2 regions of the Vibrio sp. D173a genome follow, and region 1 is predicted to be linked to the other one. Evidence: predicted binding sites of a transcription regulator. Region 1 holds the regulator's gene; the other holds the start of a gene.

Region 1 (10,054 bases):
GTCGACGAAGAGTAGGATTATATTTCGCTGTTTTCTCGTCGAAAGAAAGTGATTAAAAGTGCACCTGATCTGTCTATCAGGTGCTAATCGCAGATATCTGGTCTTATCTCTTACATTATTACCTTTTTTAAGGATATCGCTCGCAATCTTACCTATGAAGATTGACTTCTATCCTTTAGAATTTATTCCCCCTTACCGAAAAAATAACAAAAGAGAAACGATCCATGTCTGAAGACAATCGCCAAGAAGTCACCCCAGAAGAAGAACGCCGCCAACAAGCATTGGATTACCATGCGTACCCAACCCCAGGAAAAATTGCAGTAGAACTGACTAAGCCAGCAGAGACAGCAAATGATCTTGCATTGGCATACAGCCCTGGTGTTGCAGAGCCTGTACGTGAAATCGCGCAGAACGCTGATAACGTGTACAAGTACACGGCGAAAGGCAACATGGTTGCGGTTATTTCTAACGGCACGGCGATTCTTGGTCTTGGTAACCTTGGGCCACTAGCATCTAAACCAGTAATGGAAGGTAAAGCGCTGTTGTTCAAACGCTTTGCTGGTCTAGATTCAATTGATATCGAAGTAAAACACCGCACGATCGACGAATTTGTCGACACAGTAGCTAACATTGCTGACACTTTCGGTGGTATTAACCTAGAAGATATCAAGGCACCAGATTGTTTTGAGATTGAAAAACGTCTTATCGAACGTTGTGACGTACCTGTATTCCACGATGACCAACACGGTACAGCAATCGTAACCGCTGCGGGTATGTTGAACGCAATCGAGCTGCAAGGTAAGAAGCTAGAAGAATCAACCATCGTTTGTCTTGGTGCTGGAGCTGCGGCCGTGGCATGTATGGAGCTGTTGATCAAATGTGGCGCAATGCGTGAGAAGATCTACATGCTGGATCGTAAAGGGGTGATCCATACACGTCGTGACGACCTAAACGAATACAAACAACTATTCGCAAACAACACAGATAAGCGTACGCTGGAAGATGTGATTGAAGGTGCGGATTTGTTCTTGGGCGTATCGGGTCCAAATCTGCTTCCTGCAGAAGCATTGAAGCTAATGGCTGATAAGCCAGTTGTGTTCGCATGTTCAAACCCAGATCCAGAAATCAAACCTGAACTGGCTCATGAAGTGCGTGATGACTTGATCATGGGTACAGGTCGTAGTGATTACCCGAACCAAGTAAACAACGTATTGTGTTTCCCATTCATCTTCCGTGGTGCATTGGATGTTCGTGCAAGTGAAATCAACGATGAGATGAAGCTAGCGGCAGTTGATGCGATTCGTGAACTAGCGAAAGAGCCAGTACCAGAAGCGGTATTGAAAGCGGCTGGCGTAGATAAGCTAGAGTTTGGCTCTGACTACATCATTCCAAAACCAATGGACCCACGTCTACTACCACGTGTCGCAAAAGCGGTTGCTCAAGCTGCTGTTGATTCAGGTGTGGCACGTATTGAAATGCCAGAAAACTACATGGCTGAGTAAGCCAGAGTCTTTTCTGACGACAAACAAAAAGGGACGCGATGGCGTCCCTTTTTAGTTTGGTCGAAGCTACCCCCGGTGCAGCTTTACAATGTTGACGAATTTGTAAGCAATTATTCTTCGTCAAACGCTTCGAATTCGATGCCCATTGCCGTCATCAGCGCTTTTGCTTCTGTAGGAATATCATCTGGACGGTCTTTACGAAGGTCTTCGTCAGTTGGCAGTGGTTGACCTGTGTAAGCGTGTAGGAACGCTTCACATAGTAGTTCACTGTTAGTCGCATGGCGTAAGTTGTTGATCTGGCGGCGAGTTCGCTCATCAGTCAGCACTTTTAAAACTTTTAGCGGGATAGAGACGGTAATCTTTTTTACTTGTTCGCTTTTTTTACCGTGCTCAGCATACGGGCTAATGTATTCGCCATTCCAGTCAGCCATTGCGCACCTTCATTAATGTAATAAGTTAGAAAAATAAATATAGGTGCTGATTTTAGCTGCATTTACCGCCATAAGCAAAGACATATAGACGTCTAGAAGTGTTGACGTCTTATTTTTAGACAAGTAAAGTGAGGTTAATAGTTAGGGAAGCGTATTAATCAATTGAACAATACAAGCTAGATATAGCGCATTCCCATTTAGATGTCACCACCCGTGAAAGGATACACTCATGAGCACCCGTAAGCCTGCAACCATTGCTGTACGCACTGGTATCGAGTCAGACAGTCAATACCACGCTGTTGTACCACCAATCTACCTTTCGACTAACTATGGCTTCCCAGCGTTTGGTGAAGTCCCACAATATGATTACACCCGTTCTGGTAACCCTAACCGAGGTTTGCTCGAGCAAGCGTTGTATGAGCTTGAATCAGGCAAAGGTGCGGTTGTCACTAACTGCGGTACATCAGCGCTAAACCTTTGGGTATCGGCATTTCTTGGTCCTGATGACTTAATTGTTGCACCACACGATTGTTACGGCGGTACTTATCGTCTTTTCAATACTCGTGCGAACAAGGGTGATTTTAAAGTGCAGTTTGTCGATCAGTCGGATCAGCAAGCTTTGGATGCGGCGATTGCGAAAAAGCCAAAGCTTATCTTGCTAGAAACACCGTCTAACCCGCTTGTGCGCGTGGTCGATATTGCCGCTGTGTGTGAAAAGGCAAAACAAGTCGGCGCACTGGTTGCCGTGGACAATACCTTTTTGACACCTGTGTACCAAAAGCCTTTGGAGCTAGGTGCGGATTTTGTTATCCACTCAACGACGAAATACATTAATGGTCACTCAGATGTAATTGGTGGCGTGGTGATCACCAAGACTGAAGAGCATGCTGAAGAACTGGCATGGTGGGGTAACTGCATTGGTGCAACGGGTACGCCATTCGACAGCTTCATGACACTTCGAGGAATTCGTACGTTGGGTGCACGAATGCGAGTTCACGAAGAAAGCTCTCAGCAAGTGTTAGCGTATTTGCAAACGCAATCTTTGGTGGCGAAGATCTATCATCCAAGTTTGCCAGAGCATCCAGGTCATGACATCGCGAAGAAGCAACAGTCGGGCTTTGGTTCTATGCTGAGCTTTGAGTTTGCTGGCTCATTTGATCAGCTAAAAGTGTTTGTTAAAGAACTTGAACTCTTTTCTCTTGCAGAATCGCTAGGTGGCGTAGAAAGCTTGATTTGCCACCCCGCTTCAATGACGCATCGTGCTATGGGTGAAGAAGCACTGGCTGAAGCAGGTGTCTCTCAACAGTTACTGCGTTTATCTGTTGGCTTAGAAGATGCGCAAGATCTGATTGCCGATCTTGAGCAAGCATTCGCGAAAGCAGCACAGTAATTGGGAGAGGAAGGTCATGAGTGTACAACGTCAGCTGCATAAATTTGGCGGCAGCAGCTTAGCGAACCCCGAGTGCTACCAGCGCGTGGTAACTATTCTTAAAGAGTATTCGGCAGAAAATGACTTGGTGGTGGTCTCTGCGGCAGGGAAAACCACCAACCGCTTGATCGAGTTTTTAGAAGGCTTAGATAAAGATGGCCGCATTGCCCATGAAGCCTTGCAGAGCTTGCGACAGTTCCAAACTGAATTGGTAGAAGCTTTACTAGAAGGTGAAGTTCAAGCGCAACTGCTTGCTTCTCTTCAAGATGAATTCAGTACCTTGGCAGAGTTAACAGCGCCACTAACCGAAACACAAAAAGCGGCGGTTTTAGGTCATGGCGAAGTATGGTCCTCACGCTTACTGGCTGCGCTGTTATCACAGCAGGATCTGCCAGCAGTAGCGCAAGATTCACGTGTCTTTCTGCGTGCGGAAGCTGGCACACAGCCAGAGGTTGATCGTGCTCGTTCATATGTATTGATTAAAGAAGCGTTGGCTCAACACAGCCATAAACGCGTCATTATTACTGGCTTTATGGCGCAAAACGAAGCGGGTGAGACAGTATTGCTTGGACGCAATGGTTCAGACTACTCAGCAACCGTGATTGGTGCTTTAGCTGAAGTTAATTCGGTGACCATCTGGAGTGACGTGGCTGGCGTTTACAGCGCAGATCCTCGTTTGGTATCGGATGCTTGCCTGCTCCCTCTATTGCGCTTGGATGAAGCGAGTGAGCTGGCTCGTCTTGCTGCGCCGGTGTTACACAGTCGTACACTTCAGCCTGTGGCTCAAAGCGCGATGGATTTGAACCTAAAATGCAGCTACCAGCCAGAGTCTGGCTCAACACGAATCGAACGTGTATTGGCATCCGGCCGCGGTGCAAAAATCATTACCTCTCTTGATGAAGTGCTATTGGTGCAGCTGTCTTTTATCCATGGTCACGATTTTGAGCGAGCGCAGAAAGAAGTTCTGCAGGCGCTAAAACGTGCTCAATTGGAGCCTTTAGCATTCGAAGCACAAGAAGATCAGCAGACCTTACGTTTAGCCTACACCGCAGAGATTGCTGGCGGCGCATTAACCTATCTGCAAGAGTTGGCCGTTGAAGCGGAAATCAAACTGAAAGAAGGCTATTCACTACTGGCTGCCGTCGGTGCCGGTGTGACGAAAAATGCGAATCACTGCTTTGGTTTTTATCAGCAATTGAAACACGCTCCGGTGGAGTTTATTTCAGAGACGGAATCTGGCTTGAGTTTGGTCGCCGTGTTGCGTCGCGCTGAAGTCGAAGAGCTAGTACAAAGTATTCATAGCCAATTGTTTCAAGCGCAGAAGCGCGTAGCGGTGGCTTTGTGTGGAAAAGGCAATATTGGGTCAAGTTGGTTATCACTGTTCGCAGAGCAAAAAGAAGAGCTCGAAAAACGTCACGGCATGAGCTTTGACTTGGTAGCGGTTGTCGACAGCCAAACGTACTGGTTTGATGAAAACGGTATTGATGCCGCGACGGTTGCTCAGCGTTTTGATGACGAAAGCACTGAGAATGATGGCAACTGGCTGGCAAAGCTTGGTGCGATACAAAACTTTGATGAAGCCGTGGTACTGGATGTTACGGCAAGTAAAGAGCTGGCGACACGTTATGTGGAAATCGCACAGCAAGGCATTCACCTAATTTCGGCGAACAAAGTAGCAGGTTCGGCGGACAGTCAGTACTACCATCAAGTACAAGACGCGTTTGCTAAAATTGGCCGCCATTGGTTGTACAATGCGACCGTTGGTGCAGGACTACCAATCAACCATACCGTTCGAGATTTACGTGAAAGTGGTGATGATATCGTCGCACTATCAGGCATCTTCTCCGGTACGTTATCGTGGTTATTCCAACAGTTTGACGGTTCGGTACCTTTTGCTGAGCTTGTTGATTTAGCATGGCAACAGGGCTTGACTGAGCCTGACCCTCGTTCTGACCTTGATGGTTCTGATGTGATGCGTAAGCTGGTCATCTTAGCGCGAGAATCTGGTTTGGATATTGAACCAGAGAACGTGAAAGTAGAGTCGCTGGTGCCAGCAGAATTGCGAGACTTGAGCCTAGACGCTTTCTTCGACCAAGGAGATATTCTCAGCGAGATTCTTCAAGAACGTTTGACCAAGGCGCAGAGAAACCACCAAGTGCTGCGTTATGTGGCTCGTCTAGAGCGTAATGGCAAAGCCACAGTAGGCGTTGAAGCGTTATCACGTGAACATGCTTTAGCGAATTTGCTGCCATGTGACAATATCTTCGCCATTGAGAGTAAATGGTACAAAGACAATCCACTAGTGATTCGTGGGCCAGGTGCAGGACGTGAAGTAACCGCAGGGGCCATTCAATCAGACCTGAATCGCTTGGCTGGTTTGTTCTGATCTGACCAAATCCATTTTTGCGAACGACAACAAAACCTCGGAGCGTTTCCGGGGTTTTTTATTATTTGGATAATGCCATACTGAATCGGAAAGCGAGGCTAAGGATAAGCCGCCAAGAAACTTGAACTATCCTCATTATGAACTTGAGAAAAATTCATAATCACAAGGTTGACATTAAATCGTATTCAATACATTCTGCAGACATATAGACGTCTAAACGTCGATTTGAGGAATTTTGATTTCGTGGTGGAGTTGCCACAGGGAGAGTAAGATGGGATACACGCATGCAGGGCACATCGATGCCTTAAACCAGAATATCGCTGAACTATCAGACAATATCAACGTCTCATTCGAGTTTTTTCCGCCAAGCAGTGAGAAGATGGAAGAAACGCTGTGGAACTCAGTGCATCGTCTTAAAACTCTTCAACCAAAATTCGTTTCTGTTACGTACGGTGCCAACTCAGGTGAACGTGATAGAACTCACTCGATCATTAAAGAAATCAAAGCGGCGACGGGTCTTGTGGCTGCGCCTCACCTAACCTGTATTGATGCAACTCGTGATGAGCTGATCGACATTGCAGATGATTACTGGAATAACGGTATCAAGAACATCGTTGCTCTACGTGGTGATATTCCACCGGGTGGTGGCGCGCCAGATATGTATGCGTCGGACTTGGTTGAACTGCTGAAAGCACGCCATGATTTCGATATCTCTGTAGCGGCATTTCCAGAAGTACACCCAGAGGCGAAAAGTGCGCAATCGGATCTACTGAATCTAAAGCGTAAAGTCGACGCAGGTGCAAACCGCGCGATTACTCAGTTCTTCTTTGATGTGGAGTCTTACCTGCGTTTCCGTGACCGCTGTGTCGCGGCTGGAATCGACGTAGAAATCGTTCCGGGTATCTTACCTGTTTCGAACTTCAAGCAAGCTTCTCGCTTTGCGGCACAGAACAATGTGAAAGTGCCAGGTTGGATGAGCAAGCAGTTTGAAGGCTTGGATGATGATCCAGTGACGCGTCAGCTGGTCGGTGCAAGCCAAGCGATTGATATGGTGCGTGTACTAAGCCGTGAAGGTGTGAAAGATTTCCACTTTTACACCCTGAATCGTGCGGAAATGACCTATGCGCTATGCCACACTCTAGGTGTTCGTCCACAAGTTGCAGTCGGTGCTTAATATACTTCCCCCAGATAGACAAAAGGCTTGCCCAACGGCAAGCCTTTTCGTTTTATTTAAAGTGACGAATTAGCCGATCACTTCAAGTTCTGTTAGCACTTCTTCTGCCCAGTTAATCCACGCTTCACGTAGCATTAGGTTACGACGAAGTGTTAGACGCTCTAGACGCGCTTGCTTGTCTAGCGTTGATGGCGTTGCGTAGTACGCAGCTTCGATTTCTTTGTAGTGAGCAACCAGTTTACGAGACTCTTCTACAAGCTCAGACAGCTGGTCACGGAAAGGCGCTGCAGGTTGCACGGCACAAGCCATAAGCTTCGCTGAGAATTCGTCACGTACAGTTGGGTGTGCAGTTGGCTGATCAAACCACTCGCCCAATGCGCTACGGCCTGCGTCAGTGATTGAGTAAACCTTACGGTCTGGCTTGCCTTCTTGAGGTTCTAATACGCAAGTAACCAGCTCTTTCTCAGCCATTTTATTAAGTTCACGATAAACTTGTTGGTGGCTTGCTTTCCAGAAGTAACCGATGCTAGCTGAGAATTCTTTAGTGATGTCGTAACCGGTAGCGTCGCGAGTGCTAAGTACAGTTAGAATTACGTGTGGTAATGACATGTCTTCAATCCAAATGGTCAATAAACTTGTAAACAAGCTATCTACACTTTCATTTGCGTTCTTCATGACGCTTAAGTTTTTTAATGTGTAGATAGCACCAACAATGTTGGTCCTGTCACCTTAAAGCCGTTTATCACCTAGAGTTGATGGATGTTTCCATCGAGCTGGAGCTTATTTGATTGGATTTGTGAGCTTCCAGCAGGGAAGTAGTATATAAATAATAAGCATGAAGTGGAATAGTAGGACAAAATTACCCAAAAAAACTAATAAAATACTCAATAGTGTTTTTGTGTAGTGAATTATTTTGTTTGATGGGGACTTTTTGTTTTCTGTGTGGATTAATAAGCTGGTTGCGTATTGTCCAAATAGTAGAAGTGGTTGGCGGATAATAATAAAGGCTGAGCTTTCGCTCAGCCTTTTGGTTCTTTCTACGTAGCTCAGTTAGCCTGTGTTACGCATACCTGCTGCGATACCAGCAATCGTCACCATCAATGCTTCTTCTAAGTTTGCAGAAGCTTCTTCTGTTTGACGAGTACGGTACAGCAATTCCGCTTGAAGCATGTTCAATGGCTCAACGTAGATGTTACGTAGGCGAATGGACTCTAGGCCCCAAGGGTCGCTTTGCATCAGGTTCTCGTTGTTCTCTACATTCAGTACTGACTTAATATCACGCTGAAGTTGCTCACGTAGACGATCACCCAGCGGCTGAAGCGGCTCATCAACCAAGCGCTGATCATAGTAACGAGAGATATCCATGTTGCACTTGGTGTACACCATCTCAAGCATACCTAGGCGAGTTGAGAAGAATGGCCATTCACGACACATTTCTTCCAGTAGCGCCTGATGACCTTTGTCTACAGAGTACTGAATGGCCTCACCTGCGCCTAACCATGCTGGTAGAACCAAACGGTTTTGGCTCCAAGAGAAGATCCATGGAATTGCACGCAAACTTTCTACACCACCATTCGGGTTACGCTTCGCTGGGCGTGAACCTAGAGGCAGTTTACCTAGTTCAAGCTCAGGTGTTGCTTGGCGGAAGTAAGGCACGAAGTCTGGTTCGCCACGAACGACACTGCGGTAAGATTCACAGCTCACTTCTGACAGCACGTCCATTAGATCACGCCACTCTTGCTTAGGCTCTGGTGGTGGCAGTAGGTTTGCTTCAAGGATTGCACTTGCGTACAGGTTGAAGCTGTTAACGGCAACATCAGGTAGACCCAGCTTAAAGCGGATCATCTCACCTTGTTCTGTTACGCGCAGACCGCCTTTCAGACTCTTAGGTGGTTGAGACAATAGTGCAGCGTGTGCTGGAGCGCCACCACGACCAATCGTACCGCCACGCCCGTGGAACAGTGTGAGTTCAACGCCTTCTTCTTCCGCAACCTTAACCAGTGAGTCCATCGCGTGGTATTGCGCCCAACCTGCTGACATTACACCTGCATCTTTTGCAGAGTCAGAGTAGCCGATCATCACCATTTGGTGGTTCTGGATAAAGCCACGGTATAGGTCGATGCCCATCAGCTGTTTGATAACCGCTTCCGCGTTGTTCAAGTCGTCTAGCGTTTCGAACAGTGGACATACGTCCATGCGGTAAGGGCAACCTGCTTCTTGCAGCAGTAGGTGCACGGCAAGTACGTCAGAAGCGGTACGTGCCATTGAGATAACGTAAGCTCCAAACGCTTCACGAGGTTGTGCGGCAACAATCTTACAGGTATCCAAAACCTCTTTAACGGGTTCTGATGGCTCCCAGTCACGAGGTAGAAGAGGGCGCTTAGACGCAAGTTCGTTGGTTAGGAAAGCGATCTTGTCTTGCTCGCTCCACTGCTCATAGTCACCAATGCCTAGGTAACGAGTCAATTCAGAAAGCACGTCAGCATGACGAGTACTTTCTTGACGAATATCGAGGCGAACTAGGTGGATACCGAAGGCTTTAACGCGGCGCAGCGTATCCAGCAGTGAGCCGTTGGCAATCACGCCCATGCCACATTCGTTTAGCGACTGGTAACACGCGTAAAGTGGTTCCCAAAGTTGCTCTACTTTTTGCAGAGGTGCTTTGACTGCCAGCTTCTGGCCGTGAACTTTCGCGTCGAGAATATCTTTGGTTTCGTTCAGTAGTGAACGTAGCTGTTTTAGGATCGCACGGTATGGTTCGTGTTGATCTTCACCCGCAAGCTCACGAACTTTGTCGTTGCACACTGTCATAGACAGTTCGCTGATCAGCTCGTTGATGTCGTTAAGGTATAGGTCTGCCGCTTTCCAACGAGACAGAAGTAGTACTTCACGAGTCACACTGTGGGTCACAAATGGGTTACCGTCGCGGTCACCGCCCATCCAAGATGAGAAGTGCACAGGGCGAGCATCAATTGGTAGACCTTCGCCAAGGTAAGATTTCAGGCGGTCGTTCATTTCACGTAGGAAGTCAGGCACGGCTTCCCATAGTGAGTTTTCTACAACCGCAAAGCCCCATTTAGCTTCATCAAGCGGTGTAGGTCGCTGCTGACGAATAACGTCAGAGTGCCAGCT
Region 2 (10,054 bases), on a different contig from region 1:
AAAATACGCTCAACACATTGCTCGTGGAATTCGTTGTGCTCACGGAATGACACTAAGTAACGAAGCAGCTTCTCACGATCAAGCTTAGCGCCTTGGTAGCGAATCTCTACGCTGCCCCAGTCTGGCTGATTGGTGATTAGACAGTTCGATTTCAGTAGATGACTGTGAAGAATTTCTTCTACTTGCTCATCACCAGCAGCACCTTCAAGCAGTGCAGCGTTAAAATCGTAGCTAGTGATTTCAATGTCTTGATCATCAATACACTCACCTTCCATAGTTACGATTGGTTGGTTGGTGTAGTGGTTAACTGGGTTTACTTCCACAAGTACCGCTTCGCCTGCACATGCCGATAGATCTTGCGTTAGACGCTCAGTCACTTCTTCCCAAGTAGCAAAACGGGTTTGGTTGTAGCTGTTTAGGTACAGTTTGAACGACTTTGATTCAATCAAGTTGGCGCTGGTCGCTGGAATGTATACTTCGCCAACCGCCACTTGAGGCAAGCCTTTGCTGTTTAGCCAAGATAGCTCGTACAGCGTCCAAATGTCGTGACCTAAAAACGGCAGGCTGTCGCCCAGTTCTAAGTCGTCACGGTTTAGGCTGCGAGGTACAGGTTGCAGCAAGCTTGCGTCGTATTGGTTTGCGTACTCAGTCTTTTTACCCAGAGTCAGGCCAGCAAGCTCTTTAGCGTCAGAATATTTGCTCATACTTTGTGGTCATTTTCGATTAGAATGGCGAGAATTTTACTGAATCCGCTGCTTAATTGCTATCCGGCAGACACCGCAACCTGATAAAAACAAACCAGGAGACCTTCATGACCCAAACCGTTCCTCAGGCTCTACAGGACTTTAGCCTGCGCTACCAACAAGCTTGGCAAGACAAGCACAATGAACTGCCACGCAGTGAAGAGCTTGCTGATCTTGTTTCTCCGTGTGTAGAAGAGAAACGCGATGGGGCAGTACTGTGGAAAGCATTCCCACGTGAAGAAATGGCGGATTTCACTAACGTTGAGAACGCAATTGAGCTGACGCTGCATGAAGACATCAAGCTTTTCTTCGGTTCTCAGTACAGCGCTGATATGGACGCGACTTGGCAAGGTAATGAGCTGACGTTGCTGCAAGTATGGAGTGATGATGACTTTACTCGTCTGCAAGAGAACATTCTTGGTCACTTAGTCACTCAGCGTCGTCTAAAGCTAAAACCGACAGTATTTATTGCAGCGACAGATGCAGAGCTGGATGTGATTTCTATCTGTAACCTAACCGGTAATGTGATTCTTGAACGCCTAGGTTCGGATAAGCGAGATGTGCTAGCCGAGACACTGACTGAGTTTCTGAGCAAACTAGAGGCAGCGGTGTAAGCATGTACGTTGTTGAGTTGCAGTTTGAGTGTTTTGATAACACTACCGTAAGCGCCGTAGATAAGGCGATTAATGGTCTGATGGACGCACTGCGTTACAACGGGCAAGTTCTGGGTCGTGAATTTCCTATCGTAATGGGGGATGGCGAGTTTTATGTTCGCGTCGTTTGCCCAGAGCAAGACAGTTTGCATCCTCGCTACCATTCTGACTTCGTCAAAGTGTGCATGAATCGTTTGTCGGAAGCGTCGTTGCTTGCACCGAAAATGCGCATGTTGGGTCGTGATTTGAATTCAGAAGAAGCGGCAGAAGAAGAAACACCAAGCTGGCAAGTGCTTTACACCACGTACGTTCATACTTGCTCTCCACTGCGAAGCGGCGAGACGCTATTGCCAATCCCACTTTACCGTAATGGTGCGACGCTGAATGGTGACCACAAAGCGGTGGTGAAATGGCAAACTGAATGGCAAGCGTGTGATGAAATCCAAATGGCGGGTGGCTGCCGTGCTGAACACGCTGCACTGCATGAAATCTGCGATGCTGACAGTGTGCTGTTCCGCCGCGGTTGGGACTTACGTGGTCGTATTGAATACATCACTAAGATCCCGACCTACTACTACCAATACCGAGTTGGCGGTGAGTCGCTTGAAGCGGAAAAAGGGCGTAAGTGTCCAAAATGTGGTGGTGAATGGTTACTCGACGAGCCGCTGCACGATATCTTCTACTTCAAGTGTGACGATTGCCGTATTGTCTCCAATATCTCTTGGGATCACATCAAGTAGTCCATTTTTAAAGCTGGCGTCTATGTCAGCTTTTTTTATCACTCTAAATGAATCGAGCCTGTTCAGTAAAATCACCCATTATTGATGTTATCAATGCTTTGATTTGAAAAGTATTTTTGTCAGCCATTCCTCTCATCTCCTTGCTTGTGATCTTTGTTCATATTCAAAGAAAAATATAACCTAGTTGCATGGTTTATAAGCATTGAAACGTTTGCTTCTCAAAAATTTCAAATAACATCCATATCCTTTTTGAGGTTTTGGGAAGTGGGCCCCTTCCGAAAATATATATAAAAAAATAATCTGGAAGGAATTGAGATGACTTTATTTAAACGAAGCTTAGTCTGTATTGCTGTTGTCGGCTTGATGGCTGGCTGTGATGATGAAACCAAGTACGTAGAGGTTCCATCGGATTACAGCCCGGTGGTTGCAGAGGGTAAAACATTAACCAACACGGCAGACGTAGTTGTGAAAGGTGAAGCAACACAAGCGGATGAAGTCACCATTGCTATCGCAGCAACATCGGATCTACACGGTCGCTTGTTTGGTTTTGACTACGCGTTGAACGCAGAAGACGATGACGCTGGTATTACTCGTGTAGCCACTCTGCTCGCTGATCAAAAAGCGGCACATCCAAATATGATCCTGATTGATATTGGTGATACGGTTCAGGGCAACTCCGCGCAACTATTCAACGATGATCCAACCCACCCAGTGGTCGAGAGCATGAACTCTCTTGGCTTTGACGTTTGGGTACCAGGCAACCATGAATTCAACTTTGAGCGTTCGTTTGTCGATCGCAACCTCGATCACTTTAATGGTGCGGTACTTTCTTCTAACATCAAGTGGGAAAGTAACGATGTGAACTACATTCGCGCGTTCCAAATGTTTGAAGTGGAAGGCGTGAAAGTGGCGATCGTTGGTCTAACGCCATCGAACGTGCCGAACTGGGAAGCGTCAGCGCCGGATCACTTCAAAGGCTTGAAGTTTGAGAACGAATTGGATGCAACCAAAGAAGCGGTTGACCAACTGGTGTCTAAATACAATCCAGATGTGATTGTGGGTGCGCTTCACCTTGGCCGTCAAGAAGACGGTGGTGTGGGTGTTTACGAAATCGCGTCAGCAATGGCGGATAAATTCGACGTTATTCTAGCGGGCCACGAACACGCCAACTATATCGAGCAAGTGAATGCAGACGGCACGGTTACACCAATCAGCAAATCCACATCAGAAATTGGCGGTGAAAATACGTTGATTGAAGATAAAGCGAAGTCTGGTGAATACAACCAAGACAATCGCGCGCAAAGCGTGAAAATCATTGAGCCGGGCAAGTGGGGTGCTTACCTAGCGAAAGCTGAAATTCAATTGAAGAAAGTCGATGGCAAGTGGACGATGGAAGACACCACGTTGACCAACATTGGCACGAAGAAAGTGGAAGAAGAGCAAGCGCTGCAAGCGAAGTTCCAATACGTGCACGATATCTCGGTTGAAGACGCAACTCGTGAGCTTGGCCTTGTGACAGGTAACTTCACACCAAGTGCAACGGGTTACCCAGACGAAGCGACAGCAACGGATTACAATTACACCGCAGAGCGTTTGTACTCGACGATTCACCTAGCGAAAGTCGTTGATACGCCATTGATGGATGTGATTAACCAAATCCAAATGCAGAAAATTGAAGAGGCGATGGGGGAGGGGAATGGTGCGATTGTCTCTGCTGCGTCGTTGTTCTCTGATCAATCTAACCTAATCGACAACGAAGTTTACACCAAAGGTAAATCGACCAACTTGTACAAGTACGATAACACCTTACTGGGCGTAGAGATGACAGGTACGAACCTAAAACGCTTCATTGAATGGTCGTACTCTTACTTCAACCAATATAAACCGGGTGATATTACCGTATCGTTCAAGAAAGGCGCGCCAGCTTATCTTTACGATCAATTCGATGGTGATATTGAGTTCACTGTGGATCTGAGTAAGCCGTCTCTTGAGATGGATGAGAACAACGCAGTAACGAATGAGGGTAGCCGTGTGAATATTACCAGCATTGGTGGTGAGCAGTTCGATCCAAACGCGACCTACAAAGTGGCGATGAACAGCTACCGCTTTGGTTCGCAAATCCAGAAGTATGGCTGGGCAAGCAAAGACGACGTGTTCTATGACTCAGTGAACGAGCAAGTCTACGCAATTCGCGACATGCTGACGGCTTATGTTGAAGAGCACAAAGGCATTGATGTGGCGGACTTCAGTGGCAGTCTTGGTAACTGGTCGTTCACTCAATACCTACCAAGTGGTGATATCACGACACTGCGTGAAGGCGAAGGTAAAGCGCTGTGGGAACAATTGAAGAACATGGAAATCTGTGTCTCGATTGATTTAGAAAACCCGAAATACCCAGCGATTGTTAAGTCTGTGAACATCAATGATTCGTCTAGCTACTTTGTTAACCCTAACAAAGACGCAGCGACCCTTGATGAGAAAGTCGCAGGTTGTAACCCAACTCATTAATCCTGCATGTGGGCGCGGTAATCTTTACCGCGCCTAATTTTACTCACCAGAGGCAAAGCCCGTTTAGTGAGTGATGTAGAAGAGTGCTTCATGATCAAAAGAATCTATCACCGATGGGGTTTCACCCTACTGATTACCCTTATCTCCACGCTTATTTTTCAGTTTTCTGCTTCGTGGAGTGAAGATTTCCGTCCTAAGTCTCGCCAGCAACAAGAGTTTGTTGAAGCGACTGTCACGCGTTCTATCTCAAACCATGTTGCGCCTGATCCGCTTGTGCCAGATGTGATGACAGGTAAACAAGTCTTCATGGCAAAAATCCTTGAGGGAGAGAGCGAAGGCTTAGAGGTGGAAGTCACCAACCCTCTTAGTCGCCAGCACAACGTGTATGTCAGTGAAGGTGATACCTTCATCATGATGATCCGCGAAACTACCAATGGCACCGTCTATTGGGCGTATAACCACAAACGCTCAGACGCGATTTACCTGATGCTTGCGCTGTTTTGTGCGCTGCTGCTGAGCTTTGGTAAGAAAGAGGGCATTAACTCTATGGTCGCACTTTATTTCACTGCTGCCTTGATCGTTGGTGTGTTGGTGCCGAGTATTTTTGCAGGTTGGAATCCAATGCTGGTCAGCATCTTATTGATGGTTGTGATCATCGTGGTCAGCTTTATTCTCGTCTCTGGCTATAACCGGAAGAGTTTATGCGCCATGGGTGGCACGTTATTGGGTGTGATAGCTGCGGGTGTCATGGCGCAGTGGTTTGGCGAAATGGCGCACTTGTCGGGTATTTACCTCGACAAAGGCGAAGACGTAATTTACCTAACGTCGGTGAAGATGGGTATTCGTTGGTTGATGTTCGTGACGATTGTCGTTGCTGCACTTGGGGCCGTTATGGATGTGGCGATTTCGATTGCATCGGCGTACGCGGAGCTCAAACAAACCGATCCTAAGCTTAAACCAAAACAACTGGTTAAAGCCTCGATGAATATTGGTCGAGACATCATGGGTACCATGACTAACACCTTGATCTTGGCGTTTGCTGGTGGTTCGTTGACGACTATCATGATGGTGTGGGGGCTTAACATGCCGGCGAGTCAGTTTATGAATATGCCGCTGGTGGGCCTCGCAGTCGTGAACGCGTTGGCGGGTAGTGTGGGGATTGTGCTGACTATTCCTTTTACTGCGTTTCTAGCGCCTTATGTGTTCAAGCATCCTCAATTGGATTCGCAGCCAGAACAGATGCAAAAGGACGTTGAGAAAAACGAAGTTCAGATGTTCTAGAGGTAAAGCAGTAATCAAAACAGATGTAAAAAGGGCGCTCCGATGAGCACCCTTTTTAAGTTTCAAGTGTTGTAGAAAGAGGTGATTACCAACCTTTAACTACGCCACCTTTGAAGATGTCTTTCGCTGCTTCGTAAACTTCATCAGTTTGGTATGCTTTCACGAAGTTTTGTACGTTAGCGGCTTGAACATTGTCTTCACGAGCAACGATTAGGTTTACGTATGGAGACTCTTTGTCTTCAACGAAGATACCATCACGCTCTGGCGTTAGGTCGATTGAGCTTGCGTAAGTTGTGTTGATGATAGAAATCGCTACGTCATCAAGAGAACGTGGAAGCTGTGCTGCATCTAGCTCTACGATTGTGATGTTTTTCGGGTTACCTACGATGTCACGTACCGTTGCCAGTAGATCAACGCCGTCACGCAGTTCGATAAGACCTTGTTGCTCAAGAAGCAGAAGAGAACGACCTAGGTTCGTAGGATCGTTTGGAACAGCGATGCGTGCGCCATCTTCGATTTCATCCACTGATTTTACTTGTTTAGAGTAACCAGCGATTGGGTATACGAAAGAGTTACCAGCAGTCACTAATTTGTAGCCACGATCTTTTACTTGCTGATCTAGGTATGGCTTGTGTTGGAACGCGTTTACGTCGATTGAGCCATCATCCAGCGCTGCGTTTGGTGTTACGTAATCGGTAAAGGTAACCAACTCAACATCCAGGTTGTATTTCGCTTTCGCAACTTTTGCTGCAACTTCAGCAACCTGTGCTTCCGCACCTGCCATTACGCCAACTTTTACTTTGTTCACGTCGACTTCTTTGTCACCACAACCAGCAAGAACCAGTGCAGAAGCAGCAGTTGCAACAGTCAAAAGACTCTTAAGGCTAAATTTCATCTTTATCTCCTTATAATTGGTATTTTCAATTCTTATCTGTGGTCTACGCGGCGTACGATTGCATCACCGATAGACTGAATAATTTGTACTAGAACAATCAGCATCACGACGGTTACTGCCATGATCACTACGTCATAGCGGTGGAAGCCATAACGGATAGCTACGTCACCAAGACCACCGCCGCCTACCGTACCCGCCATTGCTGAGTAGCTCACTAGCGTTACCAGAGTAATGGTTACTGAGTTAACAATAGTCGGCATTGCTTCAGGAAGCAGAACTTTTGTGATGATTTGTGTTGGTGTCGCGCCCATAGATTGCGCTGCTTCAACCAAACCTGACGGTACTTCCAGTAGTGCACCTTCAATCAGACGCGCCACAAATGGGATAGCCCCGATGGTTAAAGGAACAATCGCTGCTGTTGTACCGATGAAGGTGCCAACCAACAGTTTGGTTACTGGAATAATCGCAACCATCAGTACTAGGAAAGGAACCGAGCGACCGATGTTAACAATGGCGCCAAGCACGCGATTAAGTTTGGTGTTTTCCAGCAAGCCACCTTTTTTAGTGGTGTGCAGAATGACGCCGAGTGGAATGCCCACTGCAAAACCAACGATGCCTGCAACCGCAACCATGTAAAGGGTTTCCCATGTTGCGCCCAAAAGTAGGTTGCTGTTTAAGCTCAGCCATTCAGAAATCGTATTAAAGGACATAGCCAAGTACCTCTACTTTCACGTTGTGCTCACGCAGGAACTCAATCGCTGCGTTATCGTCTTCTTCGTTACCAAACAGCTCCGCGACCATCATGCCGAACTTCACGCCGCCAGCGTAATCCAGATCGGAACTTAGGATGCTCACATCGATGTTGAACTTACGAGCGATTTGCGTCATCAGAGGGGCATCTACGGTAGCGCCAGTAAATTCTAGGCGAACCAATGGGTAACTGTTTTCTACGCGCGTGGTTTGTAAGCGTGCTTGGTAATCTTCTGGGATAGAAAGATCCAAAGTAGAGCGAATGAACTCGTGTGCCAGTGCGGTCTTCGGATGCGCGAAGATTTCACCCACGGTACCTTTTTCTACTAGCTCACCATCACCGATGATCGCCACTTCGTGACAGATGCTCTTAACCACTTCCATTTCGTGAGTGATCAGTAGAATGGTGATTTCTAGCTTGCGGTTGATTTCTTTAAGCAGTTCTAAAATGGACTGCGTCGTTGCAGGGTCCAGCGCGCTGGTTGCTTCGTCACAAAGTAGCACGCTAGGGTCTGATGACAATGCACGAGCGATAGCCACACGTTGCTTTTGACCACCACTGAGGTTTGCTGGGTAGCTTTCATGCTTGTCTGCAAGACCAACGAGCTTAAGAAGCTCAGTCACTTTTGTTGTGATTTGCGCTTTGTCTTTACCTGCTAGCTCAAGAGGGAGTGCGACATTGTCGAAAACGGTGCGAGACGACAGCAGGTTAAAGTGTTGGAAGATCATCCCGATGTTGCGGCGAGTTTCTCCCAATTGCTTTTTGCTTAATTTGGTTAGGTCAACGCCATCTACGATGATGGAACCTGAAGTTGGAGCTTCCAGCATGTTTACACAACGGATGAGGGTACTTTTACCCGCGCCCGATGAACCGATAACACCAAAGATGGTGCCCTTCGCGATATCTAGGTTAATGTCCTTAAGGGCAAGAATTTCCTTACTGCCTTGGTAGAACACTTTATTGACGTTTTTTATTTCTATCATGTTTCAACCTGCACAGAGATACTGGGAACTTCGCTGTTAAAAACGGCTTTTAACAGGAGTAAATTTTGAACTCTATCTCAATTCTCAGTTGATGCTATGGGTTAAGCAGTAGTAAGTCAATAGATATTTTTACGTCTAGACGTCTAAATGTATGGATGTTCTGCAGGAAGCGTAAAACAGAGGATGTGCGCTAGAAGGAAGCAATTAAGAGGGATACTTAAGATTTACCGATTCTCGGACGGCAAATCAACTGTTTTGTCGCGAACTTACACCAATTAGATAGTGTGAGTGCTTATAAGGTATGTAATAATCTGATGAAACCGAGTAAATAGAGAAATACGTTTTGGCAAAACCTGCTGTTTTTATCGATCGTGACGGCGTGATTAACGTTGACCACGGTTACGTTCATGATGAACATGATTTTGAGTACATTGACGGTGTGTTTGAAGCGACAAAAGCGCTGAAAGAGAAAGGCTACCTGTTGGTGCTTGTGACCAATCAATCTGGCATTGCACGTGGTAAATTCAGCGAAGACCGTTTCTTGTCTCTGACTCAATGGATGGATTGGAACTTTGCTGACAATGGCGTTGAGTTCGACGGCATTTACTACTGCCCACATCATCCTGAGCATGGCATCGGTGAGTACAAGCATGATTGTGATTGCCGCAAGCCAAAACCAGGCATGTTCATTTCTGCGCGTGACTTCTTGAAGATCGACATGGAGAAATCTGTGATGATCGGCGACAAAGCCGAAGACATGATGGCAGCAGAGGCGGCAGGCGTTGGCACTAAGATTTTGGTTCGTACTGGTAAACCAGTAACGGAACAAGGCGAAGCGATTGCTACGGCTGTACTTGATAGCATTGCCGATGTGCCTGCGTACCTAAACAAGTAATCTTCATTACTGATTGAGATAAGGGAAGCCGCTGCTTCCCTTTTGTTTGATTTTTTCTTTTAGTCTGAACACTTATGAGCAAAAAACTCACCATTCTTGATATCGCGAAATTGGCTGGCGTGGGCAAATCGACGGTTAGCCGTGTACTTACCAATGATCCCAAGGTAAAACCGCAAACGCGTGAGAAGGTTGAACAAATCATTCGTGAATCAGGCTATGTGCCATCCAAATCAGCACAATCGATGCGTGGTGGCAGCCAGAAAGTGGTCGGCGTGATCATTTCTCGTCTCGATTCCCCATCAGAAAACCGTGCCGTTGGCACTATGCTTAGTGCTTTGTACTCGGCAGGGTACGACGTGGTGATCATGGAGAGCCAGTTCGCTCGCGATAAAACCAACGAGCATTTGGACGTTCTTAAACGTCGCAATGTCGATGGGGTGATCGTGTTTGGCTTTACTGGGTGTGATGAGCAAGCGTTAGCGGAGTGGGGCAATCGCATTGTCGTGATCGCCATGGACACTCAATTGGTTTCTTCGATCAACTATGATAACCAAGGTGTTATCGACATGGCGCTCTCCCATCTGGAACAGCAATCTATTTCTCGT

Evidence for each region. The regulator MetJ, encoded in region 1, represses methionine synthesis genes. The targets are predictions, from matches to a motif close to TTAGACNTNTANANGTCTAA.
Region 2: a site for MetJ is predicted at 8,682-8,701, ahead of metN (methionine ABC transporter ATP-binding protein MetN). Genes of this name have one in related genera too.

Annotation. Positions count from the first base shown of each region.
Region 1 is NZ_JAHGAH010000324.1:1,166-11,219, forward strand. Features, by position in the region: gene bfr (bacterioferritin) at 1-15, shown strand, start outside; gene KIV40_RS25170 (malic enzyme-like NAD(P)-binding protein) at 225-1,502, shown strand; gene metJ (met regulon transcriptional regulator MetJ) at 1,613-1,933, opposite strand; gene KIV40_RS25180 (O-succinylhomoserine (thiol)-lyase) at 2,163-3,323, shown strand; gene KIV40_RS25185 (bifunctional aspartate kinase/homoserine dehydrogenase II) at 3,340-5,748, shown strand; gene metF (methylenetetrahydrofolate reductase) at 6,020-6,922, shown strand; gene KIV40_RS25195 (PadR family transcriptional regulator) at 6,992-7,531, opposite strand; gene ppc (phosphoenolpyruvate carboxylase) at 7,973-10,054, opposite strand, start outside.
Region 2 is NZ_JAHGAH010000050.1:26,561-36,614, forward strand. Features, by position in the region: gene queF (NADPH-dependent 7-cyano-7-deazaguanine reductase QueF) at 1-704, opposite strand, end outside; gene syd (SecY-interacting protein) at 812-1,357, shown strand; gene KIV40_RS06230 (Zn-ribbon-containing protein) at 1,360-2,136, shown strand; gene KIV40_RS06235 (bifunctional UDP-sugar hydrolase/5'-nucleotidase) at 2,452-4,644, shown strand; gene KIV40_RS06240 (YibE/F family protein) at 4,735-5,925, shown strand; gene KIV40_RS06245 (MetQ/NlpA family lipoprotein) at 6,011-6,820, opposite strand; gene KIV40_RS06250 (methionine ABC transporter permease) at 6,853-7,530, opposite strand; gene metN (methionine ABC transporter ATP-binding protein MetN) at 7,520-8,554, opposite strand; gene gmhB (D-glycero-beta-D-manno-heptose 1,7-bisphosphate 7-phosphatase) at 8,898-9,449, shown strand; gene treR (trehalose operon repressor TreR) at 9,524-10,054, shown strand, end outside.